DNA from 4 places in the Heyndrickxia sp. FSL K6-6286 genome. Region 2 is predicted to be linked to each of the others. Evidence: riboswitches for the same ligand, from Rfam matches in the RefSeq annotation. Region 2 holds a riboswitch; each other region holds the start of a gene.

Region 1 (5,948 bases), 1.9 Mb from region 2:
GAAAGGTAATAAATGAAGAGGCAGCTGCAAGATAAAAGGGCATATTTAGACTAGTCTTAGAAAATAACCCTCCAATAGCTGGTCCAAAAATAAATCCTAAACCAGTAGCTGCACCAATAATTCCCATTCCTTTACCGCGATCTTCCTCAGAAGTAATATCTGCCACATAAGCCATAGTTGTTGGCATATTTGCTGAAGATAATAATCCTCCAATGATTCTAGCGATAAATAGCATCCAGAGTTGACTGGAAATAGCCATTAAAATAAATGACACAGAAAGACCTAATATCCCAATCATCATAACTGGCTTACGTCCAATTTTATCAGAAACACGGCCCCAAATAGGTGCGGAAATAAGTTGCATAAATGAATAGACAGCCATCAATAATCCTAGCTCGGTCGGATTTGCCCCCATATCCTCTGCAAAAAATGGCATAACCGGAATAATAATTCCAAATCCCACCATTACGAGAAACATAATTAAAAATAAAATAGGTAGTACCTTTTTAGACTCCATAATGAACAATCCTTTACAATTTTTCTATTGATTAACTATTTGTATCTATGTAAATAATTATGCTTAGTTTATCATAAAGTAATTGATTATCCGAATGTCCATCCATCTTTTCACAATTATGTAACACTAAATGATAAAAAAACAGGCACCTTTCATTCTAAGGTACCTGTAAATTAATTCTTTATATATCCTTCATAACTTCTGAAACAATTTCATATGAACGAAGTCGTGCTTCGTGATCGTATATTTGTGCATTAATGATGATTTCATTTGCTTGTGTATCATTTAAGAAATGCTGCAGCTTTTCCTTTACAATTTTTCTATCTCCTATAATGGAAGCCCCGATTCGTTGCTGTAGTAGAGCTTTTTCATAATCGCTGCATAGTTCGCTAAAATTATCAACAGGCGGCAAAAGGGGCATTGGATTGTTGCGAATTAAGTTTAAAAATTGTTGCTGCATCGAGGTTGCCAGTAATTCAGCTTCTTTTACTGAATCAGCAGCAATAACATTTACACCAACCATCGCATAAGGCTCCTGTAATACTTCTGAAGCTTGGAAACTACGTCGATATAAATCCAATGCAGGTAAAGTATTCTCTGGAGAAAAATGACTTGCAAATGAAAACGGTAGTCCTAGATGGCCAGCCAATTGTGCACTAAAACCGCTAGATCCTAGTAACCAAATCGGAATATTTAATCCTTCTCCAGGTATTGCCCGAACAGGCATTTTGCCAGTTGGTTTAAAGTAGGCACGTAATTCAGCTACTTGCTGCGGAAAATCTTCCGCATCTATTCGCCCGTCCCTTCTTAAAGCGTGAGCAGTTAACTGGTCAGTACCAGGAGCTCTGCCTAATCCTAAATCGATCCTACCTGGAAAAAGGGATTCTAATGTCCCGAATTGCTCAGCAATTACTAATGGTGCATGATTGGGAAGCATGATCCCTCCTGAACCTACACGAATATGTTTAGTTCCTGCCGCTACATGTCCTATAACAAGAGAAGTAGCGGAGCTTGCTATCCCAGGCATATTATGATGCTCTGCCAACCAGTAACGAGTAAACCCCCATTTCTCTGCATGTTTTGCTAAATCTAATGTATTTATCAATGACTGCGAAGCAGTACTTCCTTGGACAATTGGAGAAAGGTCAAGCACAGAATAACGAATTTCATTTATTTTTTTTGAATGATTAACCATAGATTCATCTTCTTTCTTTTTTCGGTAAATACGTAATTTCATTCTAACAGTCAATCAGCATGTTACAAAATGAAATGCATTTTTTCTCTAAGCTCTTTTTTGCATATCTATATATAATTGTGTGTAGGCTTGATGCTCTTGATTCATTCCAATTTCGTTATATAGCTTTGCTAGCCATTTAACAGGTTTCGGATCATAAGCTTTTAGTTCCATTTCCCAGCTAAAACAATCAATTGCTTGATCATATTGTCCAAATTCATAAAATAATTGGCCGAGTAAGAATTGTTGATCAGGATCGTTTGAAAGCTTCTGCATTTGCTCGATCTTTTTCAAGATGGGTATTGCAGGAATACAGCCTTTTAGTGGTACAAGCCATTCAATAATGGAATCAATATTCTGTTCTTTTAGAAGTAAAGTAATGAATTGGTGAAGAAAAATTTTAGCTTTTTCAGGATTTATATGAAACAGTGGTACTAAGAATGAATCTATTTGTTCGGATTGAAAATACCTAGGATTTAGATCCACTTCATTAAGTGTCTCTTCAAAAGCTTGGGCTTGTGAGGTAGTTAAGGAAAGTTTGCTGCGAATTAATAGTTGAATGATCTTCTCTACATCTTTATTTTCTAGATACAAATCTAATAGATCATTAATTAATTCTGGAATGTGTTGCTCTTTTTGGAATAAATCCTCTAATACGGAGATTATATCATCTTTCGGTAAATGTACCTGAATGAATTGGAGTAGAGATGGATAATTTTCCTCATTAATAGTTTGTAGATAGAATCCGATTAAGTCCATCCATCTAGATTGATTTTTTAATAGTTGCTCTAGCCTTTGATATTGCTGTTTATTTTCTTTCAATCTAAAAAGTCGATTTTCCATGTAGAGTGGATCTTTATCGATTAATACATCTGCTAATTGATCATAGAGCTTGCTATATTTGATAAAATTTAAGTCACTTGCAATAGCTTTTACCCAGCTCTCATTTGGGCAAAAATCCATCAGGATGCGAAGAATACGATAACTTGAAAACAGTTTGCCATTGCGACGGTAATCATAAAAGATCGTTTGTATGTAGGAAAAAATGGTCTTCTTCGAAATAAATGATTCAAAAAAGGTTGTAAGAAAGGCAACTTCTTGTGGAGTAAAAAGATTTTCGGCTTTTTTAATTAGTTGTTGAAAGGAATACTTCTTAAATGGATGTTCTAGTGTAATGGAAGAAAAGACTAGTGGGTGATTAGGTGGTAAGATTAGACCTTTAGTTAATGCTTCACTAATAAAAGATTTTCGTTTAAGTTTGGAGGGTTTAACGTAAGTTAGATAGTGATTTTTATAGAAGAAAAGATAGTAAACATGTTTTTCGTTATCCATTGCTTCAATGATTTTACTTTGTAAATATATAGCCATCTGTGTGATACGAAGTTCAATAATTTGGTTTTTCTTTGATATCTGAATAGATTGTTGGCTCATAGGAATCCTCCTCATTTTATGTCCGGTATCATTATATCATAAAAATTAAGAAGAATAACATGATGGAAAGAGAAGATTGGAGCTGAGTAGGATGTTTGGGCGATTATCTACAAGTAAACTCTATAATTTTCCATTGAAATATATTGAATATCAATAAATTATATTATAGGTAGGGAAAAAACCCCTTGAATAATATTTTTTGTATGTTAGGATGATTATGACAATATGATAATAATGACCACTAGGGGAGCCTTTATTAAGGGCTGAGATTAAAGTTCAACTTTAAGACCCTTTGAACCTGATCTAGTTGATACTAGCGGAGGGAAGTGGAGCAGAATGATATGTTTCCATCTTTATTCTGTCTTCTAACCACTTCCCTGTATGTGAGAGTGGTTTTTTATTTTTGGAAAGGAAGAGGGAGTATGTCATTTGCAAAGGAATGCCGAAAGGAAGCAAAAAAATGGTGGGATGCAAGCCTTCAACATCCATTTGTACAAGGTATAGGTAATGGCAAATTAGCAATAGAAAAATTCCGTTTTTATGTTTTACAGGATTCCTATTACTTATCTAATTTTGCTAGAGTTCAATCATACGGTGCAGCCATATCGAAGGATTTATATACAACGAATCGGATGGCTTATCATGCACAAGGTACATACGAAGCTGAAATGGCTTTACATCGTAAATTTTCTGCTCTTCTCGAAATATCAGAGGAAGAAAGAAAAGCTTTTAAACCTGCACCAACAGCATATGCTTATACCTCTCATATGTATCGAGCTGTTCAAAGTGGGAAATTGGGATATATAATCGCAGCTATTTTACCTTGTTATTGGTTGTACTAAGATATAGGAAATTATTTGAAGGATTGCCAACCAGGTGAAATGATTTACCAAGAATGGATAGCCGCTTATAACGGTGATTGGTTCAAGGAGCTTGTAACCGAACAAATACAACGAATAGATGAACTCGCTGAAGCATCTTCAGAAGAAGACCGATCCGAAATGAAAGAATTCTTTTGGAGGAGTGCGTATTATGAATACTGCTTTTGGGAAATGGCTTATACAATGGAGACTTGGAAGTAAAGGGACGGTTCTAGTGCTTCTTCGAAGCACTAGAACCGTCCCCGTTGAGGGGATAGGACCAATGAAAATAGAACAATTTCAAACGCAGATTAAGGATTTATTTGGTAATGAATTAGTAAAACATGAAGATGATGAGTATGGATTTACCTTTATTTCCAAAACATCATTTTCAAAAATTGGTTACGCAACAAATTTAACTTTAGAAACGATCCAAGAAGCTGTACTGAATCATGTTGATTTAATGATTACTCATCATGATGCATGGGACTTTTTGTATGGTATGAAAGATCAGTGTATGAAGATGCTTGAAGAAAATAATATTACTCATTTCTTTATTCATGCACCACTTGACTATATTGAGTTTGGGACATGTACATCGTTAATGAATATTCTTGAAGTTGATGTGATTAAACAGTACTCTCAATATGAAAATGGGAATGAGTTACCTTCTATAGGGTCATTTAATCATCCTATTTCATTTACAAACCTTGTTAAATTGATGTCTGAAAAATTAAACGAACCAGTGAGTGCATGGAAAAATAATGATCAAATGATTAAAACAATTGCTGTTTTAACAGGGGCTGGTGACTCTACAACAGTAATAAAACGTGCGTTAGATGCAGGATGCGATACATACATAACTGGAGAAGCAACACTATATGCAATCCAATATGCCAAGTTTGCAGGGATCAATCTAATCGCAGGAAGCCATACATTTACCGAAATCTTTGGAATCGAAAGCTTAGCGAAAAAATTAAAAGACCTAAATCCCCAAATTGAAATTATTCGATTGGAAGAGGAACATTTTGAAGCAAAGGGACGGTTCTAATGCTTCTTCGAAGCACTAGAACCGTCCCCATGTTTTTAAGAAACAGTTGATGTTTCTCTAGTGATTGCCGGTCTAGTTAAAGAAAAGATTGCACATAGTAAGGCGATAATGACAACAGCACTTCCAACCCAGGCTGTACTTGTTACTGATCCGGTTTTATTTAATACAATTCCACCTATTGCGGATCCAAGTGAAATGCCAATTTGTAAGGCTGAATTATTAAAGCTTTGCTGTATATCAGATGTCGCCGGGTCGGTTTGTATCAGATAGCTTTGCTGAGGTGGTGACAGACTCCAACTTAATGCTCCCCAGATCATCATTACAGGAATGAATAAAACAAGGGAAAAAGTTGTAAAAGGTAATAAGCATAGTACAATGGCAAATGTGCTAATGACTAGAATAATGCATTTCTTCGCACCTATCCTATCCGATAGAGTTCCACCTATTGCCCCACCACAGACTGCTGCAATTCCAAATACAAAATAACAAATACTAATCCAATAGGAATTAAGATGAAGATTTTTTTCCAAAAATGGTGTGAAATACGCGTAAAGTGTATAATGACCTGCAAGCATAAACATAGTTGCTAGATGCGCAGTGCCTAATTTTGCACTTCCTACTGCTTTTAATTGTTGAACAAGTGGTATTGTCCTTTCTCCTGGAATACGTTCCAAAAATAGTGAAATTAGCACCATCGATCCTATTGATAATACTGCGATTCCAAGGAAAATGATACGCCATCCGAATGTACTAGAAATCAAAATTCCTAGTGGTACACCCAAAACAAGTGAAGAACTAATCCCCATAAAAATGAGACCTAACGCCTTAGCACGATGAGTCGGAGCAACAACTTTC
Region 2 (5,948 bases):
TTGCCTCTTCAATACTGTGTGTGACAAAAAGTATGGAGCGTTTATACTCCGACCAAATAGATAGCAGCCATTTTTGCATTTCAAGACGGGTAAATTCATCTAGAGCGGAAAATGGCTCGTCTAAACAGATGATGGATTGAGGACTAAGCATACTGCGAATAAAGGAAACACGTTGTTTCATCCCCCCAGATAATTCATGCGGATAGACATGTTCGTATCCCTTTAAGCCTGCACGTTCAATCATTTCTAATGCTTTTTCTTTATTGATTTTTCCTGCTATTTCCTGCCCTAGTAAAACATTTTGCAAAATTGTTCTCCACGGTAAGAGGGAAGGGGTCTGAGGGGTATAGCTGATGACACCACGTTTCCCATTCACCTGTTGGCCTTCTATTAAAATAGAACCAGAATCAGGTAAGCTGATGCCCCCAATCATTTGGAAAAGAGTACTTTTGCCACTTCCAGATGGTCCTAAAATAGAAACAAATTCGCCTTCATTGATTGAAAAAGAAAGATCTTTTATTACTTGAAGATCACCAAATGATTTTGCTAGATTTTGTATGTCTAATTTACTCATGATGGTTTCCCTCTTCCTTTGGCTGCCATTTAACCACTTTTTTTTCGATAAGAACGATGAAGGCAAAAAATAGTAGAGCGAGAAAGATAATAATGAAAATTGCTACAAACACACGATCCGTACGAAACGAAGATGAAGCCAAGGTCATGTAAACACCAATTCCTTTATTAGCTCCAAGCCACTCAGAAATGACAGCACCCATAACACTATAGGTTGCTGAAATCTTCAATCCTGAAAAAATGGATGGCAGTGCATGTGGCCATTCTACTTTCCAGAATAATTGACTCTTTGATGCACCTGCCATTTGCATGTAATGCTTTAACTCTTGACTGGTTTGCCTAAAGCCATCTAGCGCAGCAACCGCAATTGGGAAAAAGCAAACAAGTGTAATAACAATGATTTTGGGTAGCATCCCAAAGCCAAACCAAATGACTAATAAAGGTGCTAAGACGATGATCGGAATATTTTGCGAAATAATTAATAACGGATAAAATGCTTCTTTAAAAAATGAAACAAGATGCAAGCCAATGGCAATAAGAATGCCAACACTGCTACCGATAATAAAACCTAAAATGGCTAACTGAATGGTTGATAATAAATGATGAGAATACCCATCCCAACCAGTTAGCCCTTCATGTAAAATTTGTGTTGGAGAAGGAAGAAGCCATTCTGGTATAGCAAATATTTTTGTAATCAATTCCCAGATGATGAATAAAAGGATGATGACCAAAATTGGCCGCCATCCTTTCTGAAGTAACGCCTTCATTAGCGATATTTCTCCGTTAATTGATCCATTGATGCCCCATTTGGTTGATAAAGAACCTTAATTTGTGAAATGACATTTGGACTGCCAAGCTCGATCATTCGTTGATTCATTTTTTCAACGATCGCAAATAGCTCAGTCAAATCTCCTTCCATTGTCGTCTCTAATGGATTTACTTGATATTTTACTCCTGAACGATCAATAATTGAAATGGCTTCGTCTACGTAAGGTATCACATTTTCACCGTTTTTTGTCTTTGGGATTATTTGAATACTTAATAATGCATTTGCCATACTTAATCACTCCTCTATTATTTTGGTAAAAATTGATTTGTAAATGCTTTCTTGCTATCTAGTTTTTTATCTAATAGATGATTGTCATACATCCAGCTAGCATAGTTTTCCCAAATCTCTTGTTTTTGCTCACCCCAACGCGCGGCATCATCTTGATATTTTGGTGATAACCATTTTTGACTAGCTTTCACAAGTTTTGGATCTAAATCAGGAACGGCTTTTATTAATAGATCTGCTGCATCGTCTGGATGATCAATGGCATATGTATATCCTTTGGAAGTCGCAGCAAGAAAATGTTTAATCGTTTCTGGATCTTTTTCTATCATTTTCTCATTCGTCGTTAATACAGGTGTATAGTAATCTAGTTTGTTAGAGTAATCGGTTAAATAGACCATATTAATTTTCTCGCCGCGAAGTTCCGCTTCGACCCCAGTCCAGCCGTAATAAATCCAGGCAAAATCAATATCTCTTTTTACTGCGGTAAAAAAGTCTGTTTCACCCATATTAATGATCTTCGTTTTTTCTACATCTGCATGCTCTTTTTTCATTAAAGAATCAAGGACTGCTTTTTCAACGGGTGCACCCCAGCCACCATACGTTTTATTTTCGAAATCCTTTGGTGAAGTAATATTTTTTTCCTTTGGAGAAGCAAAACCAGATGTATTATGTTGAATGATGGCAGCAATCGAAACAATCGGTACACCTTGTATACGTGCTTCTGTAATACTTTCTTGAGCACTTATGCCGAATTGTGCTTTTCCAGCAGCAACAAGCTGATCAGCACCAGCCTCTCCAGGCTGAATAATATCAACATCTAAGCCTTCTTCCTTAAAATATCCTTTTTCCTTTGCCACATATAATCCTGTATGATTGGTATTTGGTGTCCAGTCTAAAACTACAGTCACATGCTTTAATCCTTTTTTCTTACTGCTTGCTGAATCATTGCTATTACTGCAAGCTGTTGTTAATAAAAGCAATGAGCTAACAATAATCATTAACCACTTTTTCACTTGATTTCCTCCTTGTTAGATTGTACTAAGCTGTAAAGGATGGTAGCTGAGAGACTAGTCTTTCAAATAAAAAGCCCTAGGTTCGTAACCTAGGGCACATATAAACATACAAAATAAATATATTCAATATGTTCCCTCCGCTGGTCTCAACCAGATCAGGTTCAAAGAGTCAGTATCTTACGGATACAATCTCAACCAGCAACACTGGTCCCCCTACAACTTAAATAGTAGATATTCAATTTTCAATCTTTCAACGTTACTATGCCATACCTTTTTATTTTTTACAAGTGAAAAAGCGATTCAATAGAAATATTATTGTATCGTGCCTTGCACTGTGCGATAAGTTCATCTTCATTTAAGAATGTTTCGGTAAAGCCAAGCTGCTTACCTAATTGGGTAATATAGGGTTGTTCTAGATAAGCTTTATTTAGTATTTCTTCGTTGGAAAAAACGGTTCGTGTATCACCGTCTAAAAGGATTTTTCCTTGGTTAAAAATAATGGTCCGTTCAAATACTTCTGCAACAAAATCCATGTCATGCAAAATGCATAAGACAAGTTTTCCCTCATTAATTAGATGTTGTATAATTCTTTTAAGCTTTTCCTTTCCATCATGATCCTGTCCCATAGTCGGTTCATCAAAAATAATGATATCTGTTCGCATTGCAAGGACAGAGGCAATCGTCACCAATTTTCGTTGTGAAAGGCTCAAGTCATAAGGGTTTCGTTCTGCATGTTCATTGAGTCCAACCATTTCAAGTGCTTCTGTTGCATTTTGTTTTGCTTCTTTAACTGATTGTCCTATATTTAATGGCCCAAACATCACTTCATCCATTACTCGATTTTTAAAAATTTGATCATTAGGATTTTGAAAGACTAACCCAATTGTTTTTGCTAATTTTGCAGCAGTCTGCTCTTTCGTATTGATGCCATTAATTAAAATTTCACCTGAACTTGGAGTCAATAATCCTTTTAATAATTTGACAAGAGTGGTTTTACCTGCTCCATTCTGACCTATAAGAGCCGTGCTTTGATTTGAAATCTCGAGATTTATCCCATGTAAAATAGGAGATTCAAGTGAATAGGAGAAATGAAGATCTTTAATAATTAGTCGCATCATTTTTTCTCACCTCGTTCACTATTGATTGGACTGATTGTTAAGATCTCATTTAATGTCACAGGAAGTAAGTTATCCTCTTTATTAAAAATATTTAAAGCCCGAGCAATTTTTGTGAAAATAGGAGGAGAGACCCCGTAATCTAATATATCTTTTTTTGAAAATATCTTTTGAGGGGTGTCAAAATCAATGAGCTTTCCCTCGTGTAATAGGAGGATTTTGTCCGAATACTGAGCGAGCTTCTCCATCTTATGTTCAGCCATAATGACTGTCATTCCTTCTTTAGTTAAGCTTTCAACTACCTTAAAGACTTCATCTGAACCTTGGGGATCTAGCTGGGATGTTGGTTCATCTAATATTAATATATCTGGTCGCATTGCGAGTACACTTGCAATCGCTACACGCTGCATTTGACCTCCGGAAAGGCTGAAGGGATTTTTTTCTTTTATATGTTCAATATCTAATAATTTTAAGCTCGCCTCAATGCGAGTACTCATTTCTTCGCGCTCTATTCCCATGTTTTCCAGCCCGAAGGCGATTTCGTCAATTACCGTAAATTTTGAACCAGTAATTTGAGAAAATGGATTTTCAAAAACGAGTCCAACCTTCAATGAAAGCTCACTAATTTCAGTTTTCATGACTTCTAAATCATCAATGAAAACCTGTCCACCATAGGCCCCTTTAAAAAAATGTGGGACGAGTCCTGTTAGCGCATAGCAAAGGGTGGATTTTCCGGAAGAATTTTTTCCAACAATCCCTATGAATTCCCCTTGCTTGATTTCGATTGAAATGTCATTAAGTGCAAGCTTCTCTGCGTGAGGATATCGATATTTCAAGTCGTTTACGCGTATTTTATTCATATGGTTAACCTCCCAACGATGATGAGGATAAAGGCCAATAATAAGATAAATTTCAAGCTTCTACTATAGGAGTATTTCCTCGCTTTTTTAAAATGAGTTTTTTTTCCTTTTGCATTAAATCCACGGACTTCAAGGGCAATTGCACGCTCCTTTGTATCATTAAGTGAATTAAGAACGACAGGACCTATTAAAGGAAAAAAGGACTTTAAACGGACCAAAATATGTCCTTCTGTTTCCATCCCTCGAGATCTTTGTGCATCGATGATCTTCCCCATTGTCGCACGCATTTGAGGAATGATTTGTAAGACAGACAAGAATACATAACCGATCTTCCGCGACATGCCTTTTTTTACTAAAGAATCAACTAATTCATCTGGCTCTGTAGTTAAAATGAGTAATCCAAAGGCGCAGAGCATATTAAATATTCTCAGGACCAAAAGACATGCATAGGAGATTCCTTCTTTGTAAATAGTAAATCCTCCAATTTCGAAGAAAGGTGTAGAACGGTTCGGGTGAAATAAACCTTGCACGATAATGATCGAAAGAATTAATAAGAAACTGACCCCTAGAATGGGTAAAATTTTTCGAAACACCTTTCCTATTAATAGTAAAAGGATACTAATAAAGGTTGTGATGATTGCAGCTCTAAGATCAGGGATAATATATGTGGCTGCAATTGATACGAAAACATATAAGAGCTTAGTCAATGGATCAATGTGATGAATGAGAGAATTTCTCTCAACATACAGTGTCATAGATTTCATAGTATCCCTCCAAAAATGCATGATAGAAGAGGCCATCTATTAAAGAGTAGACACCTTAATAGACAGCCATATCCATTGTCAACTTTATAATGATTCAATCTTATTCTGATTGTTATAGATTGTTGTTAAATTTTGCGGAAGTCCTTTGAAAATAAGATAACTAATAATAACTGTTGCGATTTTATCTGGGACATCAACAACGATACTGTCTAAAAATGATGCAAGCCATTGAGGTAGATTATGAGCGATGGAGTAAGCATACAGTGCATCTCCCCATACATTTCCCGTTTGTCCGCCCCAAAATATCATATTTAATGGTGTGGAAATCGTTGCTGCGACCACCCCGACGATAATCCCAATCATAATGGCCTTCCCTATATTAGCAATCCACCCCTTGTATGCCATGATACCGACAATAAGACCGATAACTCCACTCGTTATGGCATAGACAAAGGAGATCGGATCTTGGGTAAAACCATAAATGATATTGTTAGCGATGCCAGAGATTGCTCCAATTATTGGGCCTGCGAGCATACTTGCCAGTACAGTGCCAATCGCATCTAACCATA
Region 3 (5,948 bases), 1.3 Mb from region 2:
GTTTATTATAAAATTCCGAGTAACCGCAGTTTTTACAATACACAACTGTAAATTGGTTATTTTGAATGTCGAACATTTTAGATAAGCCCGTACCTGTCATCGCTACATCCTTTTGACCAGCATTTTGACTTCCACACTTTATACATCCTTTTTCACTCATATCAAATTCCTTCTCTCATTTAGATTATTCATTCATTAATATTTACGTATTTTCCTTAAAAAAGTTTCAATCTAATTATATCTGTATTTGCTAGCCTTAAGAAAACAAATACATAGATAATACTTAGTACAAATCCCTACATTAAATAAAAAGGCCTAATTTTCAAATGTAAAGAGCACCACCAATGTGATGCTCCATCTAATTATTCTAAATCAATTTTTTCTAAAGATGTCTCTGCTGGTCCTTCTATTACATCTCCAGCGATCGAGAACCTAGAACCATGACATGGACAATCCCAAGTACGATCTCCAGAATTCCATTCCACTTCGCAGCCTAGATGTGTACAGGTAGTATCAACTACATATATTTTCCCCTCTGAATCACGATAAGCTCCTGCTCGCTTGCCATTCACATTAACAACTGAGCCTTCATCCTTTTCTAAATCATCTATATCTCTAAGTGGGTATTCTAATTTTCCTTCCACTAAATGCTTAGCCACATCAAAATTCGTTGAAATAAATTCTTTTACACTTGGATCAGCATTAAATCGCGAAGGAGAGAACAATTCTTCAAATCGATTTTCCTTCTCCCTAATGATGTCTCTTATTAATAATGCGGAAACAGTACTATTGGTCATCCCCCATTTCCTAAAACCTGTTGCGACAAGTATTCTATCGTGATTGCTGGTAATTCGACCAATATAGGGTACTTTGTCTAGAGTCGTTAAATCTTGAGCAGACCAACGAAATAAGAAATCCTTGATTCCAAAGGTCGTTTGTGCATATTCTTCAATAGCCTCGTAATGCTGAATGGTAGGAATCCCTTGGCCTGTCTTATGATTTTCACCGCCTACCAACAGAACATTCTCCCCCTGATAATTCATACGGCGAAAAGATCTTGTTGGCTGTTCAGCATTAATATACATACCAGGTGGAGGGTCTTTTTCTGTTTTCACAGCAATAAGATAAGATCTTTCAGCATACATTCTTGTTGGATAAAACCCGAGACCGTCGTAAAACGGAAAATGAGAGCATGCACATACATATTTACATTTTACCTTTGGTCCACCTCTCGTGATAACAATAGGATATTCTGCATAATCTACATCTGTAGCTGTTGTATGCTCGAATATTAGTCCTCCAGATTGCTGGATATACTCAATAAGCGGTTTTAAATATTTTATTGGATGAAATTGAGCCTGGCTTCTCATCACTAATGCAGCTTTCACGGAATAATCAATAGGCAATTGTTCAACCAATTCACCATTAATCCCTAATTCCTTATAAGCTTGCTCTTCGGTTTTCAATTTTGGTATATACTCCTCACTATTTGTAAAAATATAGGCATCTTCTTCACTAAAGTCACATTCAATCCCATGTTCTTTAATAGTTTCTTTAATAAATTGTATGGCTTCCGTACTCGCCTCATAATAAAGTCTTGCCTGTTCTTTTCCTAGATTTTGAATTAATTCATCATAGATTAAACCATGCTGTGCTGTGACTTTGGCAGTTGTGTGTCCCGTCGTTCCATTCAATAATTCTCCAGCTTCGATAATGGCTACCTTTAACCCTTCCTTTGTTAAAAGATAACCCGTGGTGATACCAGTAATACCGCCTCCAACAATTGCTACATCTACCTCGATATCCTCTAGCAACTCGGAATAACCAGGAATATCCATCCCTTGTTTCCATATCGGTTCAGGAAATTGTGGCATTTTCACTTCTTCGTTTGGCATCTAATCTTCCTCCAAATGCAATTATATACTTTCTATTTTTAACCAAAGGAAGAAATTTCATGTATTCTTTTTTATCGCCACGGATGAATTTTTACATATATTAAGTAAATAATACTCAAAGCTACTTACTAAAACAGAAAGGTGAATTAAACTTAATGACTGAATCATATGAAGACAAAAGATTAACAGATACACCAAAGCAGCCAAAAATCACGATAAATACAGCAATGAGTACCAAAAACCAAAAAAAATATTATCCTGGTCATTCAGTGGCTGATCATAAACAATTAGAAGAGGCAAATACCAACATAGCTGGAGACGAAATAAAGCAACAGAATGAGAATTTATAAATGAGATATGTATACATAAAAAAAGACGCTTTGATTTATGTACTATCCAAAGCGTCCCTTCGTATTTCATTGTTTATTGTTATTGCAGGTAACAGCAAAAATCAATTGTATAAATCTACCCCGATTTACAATATAAGTAGAATTTTAGAAAATTGATTTTTGATTATGCTTGATTAAGCAAATCTTTTAACAAGTCTTGGGCTCATCGTAATGATGATACTTAAAATAATTGCACATAAAAGACCTGATAGAAGCATTGTTGTTCCATTAGCAATTAATGAATATAAGAATGGCGATTGCCCTTCTGGTGCAAATTTACCCCAAAAAATCATCCCAGCTAAAAAATGCCAAAAATAACGACCAATGCTGCCAATAAACGTTGCAACTACAACTAAGAAAATTGTCTTTCCTTTATTACCTTCATGAATATTCGCTTGAATAAATGACCTAAATAGACCTGCTAGACCAATAAAAGAAAAGGCAATAAAAAATTCTATGAACCCTTGAACGGGAGTTAATATATCATCTGCTGCATCTCCCAAAACAATTTGAAGTAGTCCCCATAACAATCCTCCGACAAAGCTTGCTCTCACACCCCATCGAAAAGCAAGAATGAAAATAGGAACCATAGCAAAGGAAACTGAAATCGCTGAGCTTAGTTTTATAGATGGTAATAAATCTAACACAAACGCAAAAGCAGCACATAATGAAATCTCGATCAAAGTTAGCAAACTAAATTTTTTCATAAAAAAAATCCCCCTCTATAGTGTTTTTAAAGAAACGCACCGCAAAAGGGGGAATAAACGATTGCATATTGTAAAAAAAGCAATCCATTATTCAATCCACATCCCTACGCTAGTACTAACTAACAGGTTCAAAGGGTCAGAACAAATATGTTCACTCTCAGCAAAAAAATGCTCCCCTTGTGGTAACGTTCATTAAATTTTCATTAACATTGTACAACAATTTTAATTATTATGAAAGGCATTTTTTTTTAGAGAAACAACTGCATCCCTTTCAATAACTGACTTTTCCCTTTTTTAATCAACTCATGGTATAATTAATAAGATATTATTCTTTTGGAGGTATTTGTCTTTGATTACTGTAAATAATGTAGGCTTACGATTCGGTGAACGTAAACTTTTTGAAGATATTAATATTAAGTTCACACCTGGAAACTGTTACGGACTTATTGGTGCAAATGGTGCTGGGAAATCAACATTTCTTAAAATATTATCTGGTGAGCTTGAGCCTCAAACTGGTGATGTGCATATAACACCAGGCGAAAGACTTGCTATCTTAAAGCAAAACCACTTTGAATTTGAAGAAGAAGAAGTTTTAAAAGTCGTTATTATGGGACATACACGTCTATTCGAAGTTATGCAAGAAAAAGATGCAATATACATGAAAGCTGATTTCAGCGACGAAGATGGAATGAGAGCTGCGGAGCTTGAAGGTGAATTTGCGGAATTAAATGGTTGGGAAGCTGAGTCAGAAGCAGCAATCCTTTTAAAAGGACTCGGCATAGATGAAGAGCTTCATTCAAAAAAAATGGCAGAGTTAACAGGTGCGGAAAAGGTAAAAGTATTACTTGCACAAGCTCTTTTTGGGAAGCCTGATATTTTACTTCTAGATGAGCCAACAAACCATCTAGACTTAAAAGCAATACAGTGGTTAGAAGAATTTCTAATCAACTTTGAAAATACAGTTATTGTCGTATCGCATGATCGTCATTTCTTAAATAAAGTCTGTACGCATATAGCAGATCTTGATTTCAGTAAGATTCAATTATATGTTGGAAATTATGATTTTTGGTATGAATCTAGCCAATTAGCACAAAAAATGGCCCAAGAAGCGAACAAGAAAAAGGAAGAAAAAATTAAGGAATTACAAAGCTTTATTGCCAGATTTAGTGCAAACGCATCTAAATCGAAACAAGCCACTTCACGTAAAAAGCTTTTAGACAAAATTACCTTGGACGATATCAGGCCATCTTCAAGGAAATATCCATATGTACATTTTACACCGGATCGTGAAATTGGAAATGATCTTCTCCGTGTAGAAGAACTATCAAAGACTATCGATGGTGTTAAGGTACTCGATAATATTAGTTTTACAATGAATAAAGATGATAAAATCGCATTAGTAGGTCATAATGAATTAGCAAAATCTACTTTATTTAAGATTTTGGCTGGAGAAATGGAACCCGATAGCGGAACATATAAATGGGGTGTCACAACCTCTCAATCATACTTCCCTAAAGATAACACAAGTTATTTTGAAAATGGCGAATTGACTTTAGTAGATTGGTTACGTCAGTACTCCCCTAATGATCAAAGTGAAAGCTTCTTAAGAGGATTTTTAGGAAGAATGCTTTTCTCTGGTGAAGAAGTGATGAAAAAGGCCAATGTTCTATCGGGTGGTGAAAAAGTTCGCTGCATGCTTTCAAAAATGATGCTTAGTGGAGCCAATGTCTTATTACTAGATGAGCCAACAAACCATCTTGATTTGGAATCCATTACAGCAGTTAATAATGGTTTAATACGTTTTAAAGGTTCAATGATTTTTGCATCACATGACCATCAATTTTTTCAAACCATTGCCAATCGAATCATAGAAATTACACCAAATGGCATTATTGATAAAGAAATGACCTATGATGAATATCTAGAAAATGACGAAATTCAACATCAATTAAAAATGTTATATGCATAAAAACGATAAAAAGGTTGCCTAAAGATTGGGTCTGACATCACCATACGATATCTAATAAGAATTTTGTTCTAAAAGATTACGTATTTATGTGATGTCGGACCCTTAAATAGACAGCCTTTTTTATTTTATAAATTTCACTGGGTAGTCCGGTTTAAATTCAAGCATACAATTTATTATTCATAAAAGTGGGGTGGTAAAATTGTCTTTAAATGGAGATGATTTCATTAAAAGAATTGATGGTTTAAATAATGAGGTGTGGGTGGATGGAAAAAGAATAACTGGAAAAATCTCGGCACACCCTGCTTTCAGTGGCGTATTAGCAATGAAAGCTAAATTATATGATTATCAAGTTGAACATTGTGAAGAATTTACATTTTTTTCTGAAAGAACGAATAGTAGAGTGAATTTTTCATACCAACAACCTAAAACAATAGAAGATTTAAAGAAAAGATCAATTGCTACGCAAAAGTTGGCAAAATTAAATGCAGGTTTACTAGGTCGCTCACCTGATTATATTAATACTGGAATAATGAGTCTAGGTGTGGCAGAGGAAATTTTTAAGGAAGAAAATCAACATTACCATATCAATATACGCCAAATATATGAAGATGCAATGGAAAATGATTTGACATTTACCCATACATTTATCAACCCTCAAGTCAACCGTTCAGACAATTATTTCGAGGAATCTGATAAAGTTATTGCCGCAAAAGTAATTCGAGAAACAAGTGAAGGCATAATCATTTCGGGAGCTAGATTATTAGCGACACAAGGTGGAATTACTGATGAGATTTTAGTTCTTCCTGCAGGGGGAAATTACTTTGAAGATCCATATAATTATGCATTTTCTATTCCATCGAACACCCCCGGATTAAAATTTATTTGTAGGGAATCATTCGTCTCCAATGAATCCATTTACGATGCACCTTTAAGTTCAAAATTTGAGGAAATGGATTCTATTGTTGTATTTGATAATGTATTAGTTCCT
Region 4 (5,948 bases), 1.6 Mb from region 2:
AAACGGAAGCAACCTTTGAAGATAATTGCTGTCCGACTATTGATCGTAATAATGCTTGATAGGGATCATCACTTATTTTTATATTGAGCGGACCAATAAGTTTCATTAGTTGTTGTAAGATAGGATCGGCAGTTCCTAATTTTTGTAATATTATTTGGTTCAATCGAATCACTTCCCTAAATTTTTGATTAACTAGATATGAACTTCATCATTTTAGAATAATATTAACATTATTCAGTTATTTTTAAATCATATAAAAATATTTTTAGATGTAATTTAAGCTAAATTTATTATCAATAGGGGTGGAAAGGAGTTTGGTTACAACTAAAAAAAGAATAAGAGGCATTTTTTATACTCATTTACACATACCTCTAATGGGGTAAGGCATTCGTTCTAAATGTAAACAAAGTGATTGAGGATACAGAAGGACTGCTGTGCACTCTATAATAGAATTAAAAAATTATGGAAGGAAAAAATTATTTCATTACTGTTGAAAAAGCTAATATTCATGACAATGAATGAGATAGAAGGTTTGAATGAAGAGTAAAACAGAGAAAATGAAAATACGTAAAAAGATTGATACATTAGTCATGGATGTATAGTCTATTATTTTAACTTTCTAATGAAAATGATTGATTTTTATCCAGAATATGCTAAGATGGGTTTAATTAAATGAAATTGATCACTAGGGGAGTCTTTTAAGAAGACTGAGACAGAGGTTCTGGACCCTTTGAACTTGATCCAGTTGATGCTGGCGTAAGGAAGTGGCTGTATTTTTCGGTGCGATGAACCGTGAAAATCAGTCCGTCCTTATATCTAGGGCGGTTTTTTTATGCCTTATAACAATAAAATATAGATTCTGCTAGGGGAGCCGAGTTTGGCTGAGAGAGATCAAAGAAGATTGATACCCTTTAAACCTGATCCGGGTGATGCCGGCGTAGGGAAGCGGTCCAAACCTATTTTTTAGGTTGTCTTTTTATGGGATATAACCGCTTTCTTTTTAGGAAAGTGGTTTTTCTGTTGTGGAGAAAAAAGAATTTATCTTCGTTTTCAAAATTACAACGTTCTTGATTTGCCAGCTCTTATCGAAATTAAACAAATTTCGAAAGTTCTTAAGGGAAAGGGGGGTGATTCAATGTCTAAAACTAGAAAACTAACATTGACTTCAATAATTATTGCGATTACTACACTAACAAGTAATATCGTGTTTATTCCAGTAGGGTTTGCGAAAATTTTTCCTGTACAACATATGGCTAATGTTTTGACTGCTGTATTGCTTGGCCCGGTTTATTCCGTAGCACAGTCATTCATCGTTTCATTACTTCGAAATATGAATGGAACTGGTTCTATTTTTGCTTTCCCAGGGAGTATGATTGGTGCTTTTTTAGCAAGCTTTCTATTTTTTAAAACCAAAAAGCTTATATGGGCATTTATTGGAGAGGTAACTGGAACAGGGATTCTTGGTGCGCTCGCTGCCTATCCGATTGCAACTCTGCTTTTAGGGAATAAAGTTGCCTTATTCGGGTTTGTACCGTCTTTCATAATCAGTTCCTTAGGCGGTGCAATTATTGGCATTGTTTTTATCAAAATATTATTCAAAAACAAAATAATAGGGGGAATCATCTATGAAAACAGCTCTTACAATCGCAGGCTCTGATTCAGGTGGAGGAGCAGGAGTACAAGCCGATTTGAAAGCATTCTCTGCATTAGGTGTGTATGGAATGTCTGTTATTACAGCTGTTACAGCGCAAAATACTGTTGAGGTACGATCGGTTCAGATGCTGGATATTTCGATCATTCGTGATCAAATTGCAGCAATATTTGAGGATTTACCGGTGGATGCTGTGAAAATTGGCATGCTTGGATCAGCGGAAATTGTAAAAAATGTGGCTGAAGAACTCAACAAGTATAAACCAAAACAGATAATTCTAGACCCTGTAATGGTTTCAAAGGGAGGACATCATCTTTTATTGACGGATGCTATACAATCCTTAAAGGAAAAATTGCTTCCAGTGGTAACACTTGTAACTCCTAATATTCCAGAAGCGGAATGTTTAACTAATACTAAGATTGAAAATATTGAGGATATGTATCAAGCATGTAGAAATTTAAAAGAGCTTGGGGCAAAATCTGTCCTCCTAAAAGGAGGACATCTTGAAGGAGATCCCAATGATTTATTTTTCGATGGCATGCAATTCACATGGTTAAAAGGGAAACGAATTCATACGAAGAATGTTCATGGGACCGGCTGTACTTTATCCTCCGCAATTACAGCGTATATAGCCAAAGGATACTCTTTGCAGGAGGCTGTTAAAGCAGGTAAATCCTATATTACAAAAGCAATTCAATATAGCATTAATATTGGATCTGGTCATGGTCCTACCCATCATTTTTTTGATATTTATGAGAAAGCTGGTTTAGTAGAAAGAGAGGAAAATAAGGGGGAGTTATAGTGAATAATATCAAAGAATTATTTAATAGAGTAAAAGAGTCGAAGCCACTTATTCATCATATTACGAATACAGTAACCATCAATGATTGTGCCAATGTGACACTTGCAATTGGGGGATCACCTGTAATGGCAACAGAAACGAATGAGATGGAAGAGATGATCCAGTTAGCAGATGCACTAGTGATAAACTTTGGAACCATTCATGAACAGGTTTTTGAATCTATGATTCGTGCTGGCCGTGCTGCAAATCGTAAAGGGATACCTGTAATATTTGATCCTGTTGGTGTAGGTGCAACTTCTTTTCGAACAAGTAAATCACAGATTCTATTAGATCAGGTCAAAATGGATATCATACGTGGGAATGTAAGTGAGCTTCATGCGTTAATTGGTGGAAGTAGTCAAACGAAAGGAGTAGATGCAGGTGAAGTTTCAGTTTCTCCGATAGAAATAGCGAATCGTGCAGCGGAAAAATATAAGTGTTCAATTGGGATAAGTGGCAAGGAAGATGTCATTTCAGATGGAAAACGAACATTCATCCTGCAAAATGGTGATGAAATATTAACAAAAATAACAGGTACTGGCTGTATGTCAGGTTCTATCATTGCAAGTTTTGCTGCAGTAAGTGAAGACCCTTTAAATGCTACGATGGTTGGAATGTCTGTCATGTCAATAGCGGGTCAAAGGGCAAAACAACATCTGAAACTGAATGAAGGTCTAGGAACATTTAAAGCAAAACTTATAGACGAAATTGATCTGATGAATGCTGAAACATTTAATCTTGAGGTGAGAATACATGAATATTGATTATCAACTGTATCTTGTTACAGATGAACAAACGTCCGAAGAGGAATTGCTTCCTATTGTTGAAAAAGCGGTGCTAGGTGGAGTCACTGCTGTGCAACTTCGAGAAAAACACTCAGAAGGAAAAATCTTTTTTGAAAAGGCAATAAAACTTAAACAACTTCTAGCAAAATTTGATGTTCCATTAATCATTAACGATCGTGTGGACATCGCATTGGCAGTCAATGCAGAAGGAATACATATTGGACAAAAAGATCTCCCCTTAGTGGAAGTGAAAAAAATAATACCCAACTCAATGATTGTCGGTGTTTCTGTTCAAACTGAGGAACAAGCATTGGTTGCACAAAAGGAAGGGGCTGATTATATCGGTGTTGGTACTGTTTTTCCGACAACTACAAAACCTGATGCGATCACTATGTCTTTTGCGACTTTAAGAAAGATTGTTCAAGCCATTCATATTCCTGCAGTTGCGATTGGAGGGATATCATTAGAAAATGTTCATCAGTTATCAAATGTAGGAGTATCTGGTATTTCCGTAGTTTCGGCGATTATGAAAGCGGATGATCCAAAATCTGCTGCACAAATGTTACGGAATAGTTTCAAATAATCATATGAAAAGAGGGGGAAAAATGGAAAGAATTCAAACAGAACGATTTACAGACAGACTTTATAAAAAGGTTGAACCTATTTGGCACCAAAATTTTCACCATTCATTTGTGCAAGGAATTGGTCGAGGGACACTCGAAAAAGAATTATTTTCTTTCTATCTGAAACAGGATTATGTTTATTTAATTGAGTATTCCAAGCTTTTTGCTATAGGGGCACAAAAGGCAACTAGTATTGAGATTATGAAACAATTTTCTGTCTTACTGCATGAAACTCTTCATTTTGAAATGGATGTTCACCGTTCATATGCTAAATCATTTGGGATAAGTGAGGAAGAGTTGGAACAATCAGAACCAACTCCAATTAATTTAGCGTATACCAATTATATGTTAAATGTGGCCCATAACGGTACTTTAGCAGAATTGGTGTCATGCCTTCTTCCTTGTGCATGGGACTATTGGGAGATTGGAAAGAAATTATATAGTAATTACCATAATGAATTGGAAACAAATCCTTATAAAAATTGGATTAAGGCTTATTCATCTGATGAATTTGGAGCCCTAGCAAAGTGGTTAATTCAACTCATGGATGAATTAACCTTTGAAAAACCCGAAAGAGAATTAACAATTTTAGAAAATCATTTTCAAACGACCTCTCGTTTTGAATTTTTATTTTGGGAAATGCTTCTAAATCAAGAAGAATGGCCGTTGCAGGTGCAGAATATGGTATAAGTTTTGAAGGTTTTTAACAATTTAATTGGAAAATCTCATTTTTTACTAGTTCTGGGACAGTTTATAAAGCTGTCCCATTACTATTTTTTAAAGCTGAATTGCTTACATAACATTTTCTAAAAGCCACTTTTCTGTTTGACCTTCAATGTCAGTGTGAGTCCAAGCTATTATTGCATTTTTCTCTCCTAACTGATTGATTTGATGTTGAAAAAACATATCCGAAATAAAATACCCCAGTCTGTTATAACCAAAGGTACGCCCACCATAAATAGAAAACCATTCTCGAAATATTTGTTCGGGTGAATGGATAGCATAGTCATGTGCAAAAGCCATTTTAATTTCATGTTTATGTGCTTTTGCATATGTTAACCAATTATTCCCCTCATCGTTAAATGAGAAATACATGGAAGGATCCAAGTTTTTTGCGGTTTTACGGGAAAAATGAATAGCTGCTCCTTCTTGGTGAAGCCATATAAGTGGATTATTCCAATTTAACTTTGACCATTCCATTCCTGACATGTCTGAAAGGATATAATGTGCAACATGACCAAATTCGTGTGCAACAATTGTTCTTAAATGATCTGGTGAAGGGGATAATCTTTCTAATGCAAAGGATATGTTAGGAATAATTTGTCTGTGTGTATATGCATTTGATCCAAACCCCCCAACTATTAAGTTTACTTCAATTGGAAAAGTAAGTTGATACATATTGGAATACTTTTCATCGATTTCTTTGATAATAGGTTTTATGTTTTGGTGAACTTGGTTAATTCTTGAAAAAAACTGAGGGTATTTTTTTATTGATTGAGAATGTCGTTCATCGGTATCCTTACAATGATAGGCTAAATATTCTTGGAAAATGTCAGGATATTCATTGTAGTAGCTTCTTAAGAAACGAATTGAAGGGTGATAATTATTCATAAAAAAAGGTATCGTGTCAATTATTTTCAAGGGAATCCCTCCTAAAGTACTCAACTCTACTATAAATTTATATTAACATAGTTTACCAATGGAAGGGTTATAGTCTCTTTTGCTTTAGTATGAAAAATGCTAGAATTAAGTTAATCAATTCATACAAGTTTAGTAAAATCCGCGGAGGCGGTAGAGGTTCTAGCTACCCTCTTAAAAAAACTAATGAACAGTACGTTAATTAGTACTGTTTTTTTCTCTAAAAGGGTAAACAAAACATCGCTGTATCTAAAGAGGCAACTAAACCAGTATATTATTGCGAAATCAATTTTATAAAGGGAGTAGTTAAATTGAAAAAGGAGAAAGCAATTGTTGTGTTTAGTGGTGGCCAAGATAGTACAACATGTCTATTTTGGGCGTTGAAACGTTTTGAAGAAGTAATTGCAGTG

The links. Region 2 has a riboswitch for thiamine pyrophosphate ahead of MHI39_RS05435 (ABC transporter substrate-binding protein). Riboswitches for the same ligand answer to the same signal wherever they lie in the genome.
Region 1: linked by a shared signal. The riboswitch ahead of tenA (thiaminase II) and the one ahead of MHI39_RS05435 (ABC transporter substrate-binding protein) in region 2 are both predicted to bind thiamine pyrophosphate.
Region 3: linked by a shared signal. The riboswitch ahead of thiT (energy-coupled thiamine transporter ThiT) and the one ahead of MHI39_RS05435 (ABC transporter substrate-binding protein) in region 2 are both predicted to bind thiamine pyrophosphate.
Region 4: linked by a shared signal. The riboswitch ahead of thiW (energy coupling factor transporter S component ThiW) and the one ahead of MHI39_RS05435 (ABC transporter substrate-binding protein) in region 2 are both predicted to bind thiamine pyrophosphate.

Annotation. Positions count from the first base shown of each region.
Region 1 covers NZ_CP152029.1:2,954,968-2,960,915, reverse strand. The annotation lists gene MHI39_RS15005 (MFS transporter) at 1-517, opposite strand, end outside; gene MHI39_RS15000 (LLM class flavin-dependent oxidoreductase) at 699-1,712, opposite strand; gene MHI39_RS14995 (hypothetical protein) at 1,800-3,182, opposite strand; TPP riboswitch at 3,416-3,524, shown strand; partial or broken gene tenA (thiaminase II) at 3,605-4,264, shown strand; gene MHI39_RS14985 (Nif3-like dinuclear metal center hexameric protein) at 4,326-5,093, shown strand; gene MHI39_RS14980 (MFS transporter) at 5,129-5,948, opposite strand, start outside.
Region 2 covers NZ_CP152029.1:1,068,117-1,074,064, forward strand. The annotation lists gene MHI39_RS05420 (ABC transporter ATP-binding protein) at 1-574, opposite strand, end outside; gene MHI39_RS05425 (ABC transporter permease) at 567-1,340, opposite strand; gene MHI39_RS05430 (thiamine-binding protein) at 1,340-1,630, opposite strand; gene MHI39_RS05435 (ABC transporter substrate-binding protein) at 1,648-2,640, opposite strand; TPP riboswitch at 2,756-2,865, opposite strand; gene MHI39_RS05440 (ABC transporter ATP-binding protein) at 2,922-3,758, opposite strand; gene MHI39_RS05445 (ABC transporter ATP-binding protein) at 3,755-4,615, opposite strand; gene MHI39_RS05450 (energy-coupling factor transporter transmembrane component T) at 4,612-5,379, opposite strand; gene MHI39_RS05455 (ECF transporter S component) at 5,464-5,948, opposite strand, start outside.
Region 3 covers NZ_CP152029.1:2,321,388-2,327,335, reverse strand. The annotation lists gene MHI39_RS11710 (zinc ribbon domain-containing protein) at 1-160, opposite strand, end outside; gene MHI39_RS11705 (FAD-dependent oxidoreductase) at 363-1,895, opposite strand; gene MHI39_RS11700 (hypothetical protein) at 2,051-2,245, shown strand; gene thiT (energy-coupled thiamine transporter ThiT) at 2,419-2,991, opposite strand; TPP riboswitch at 3,076-3,179, opposite strand; gene MHI39_RS11690 (ATP-binding cassette domain-containing protein) at 3,341-4,960, shown strand; gene hpaB (4-hydroxyphenylacetate 3-monooxygenase, oxygenase component) at 5,160-5,948, shown strand, end outside.
Region 4 covers NZ_CP152029.1:2,712,142-2,718,089, reverse strand. The annotation lists gene MHI39_RS13715 (DNA-3-methyladenine glycosylase) at 1-163, opposite strand, end outside; TPP riboswitch at 678-780, shown strand; TPP riboswitch at 855-961, shown strand; gene thiW (energy coupling factor transporter S component ThiW) at 1,136-1,657, shown strand; gene thiD (bifunctional hydroxymethylpyrimidine kinase/phosphomethylpyrimidine kinase) at 1,626-2,453, shown strand; gene thiM (hydroxyethylthiazole kinase) at 2,453-3,256, shown strand; gene thiE (thiamine phosphate synthase) at 3,246-3,860, shown strand; gene tenA (thiaminase II) at 3,883-4,590, shown strand; gene MHI39_RS13685 (hypothetical protein) at 4,693-5,541, opposite strand; gene queC (7-cyano-7-deazaguanine synthase QueC) at 5,850-5,948, shown strand, end outside.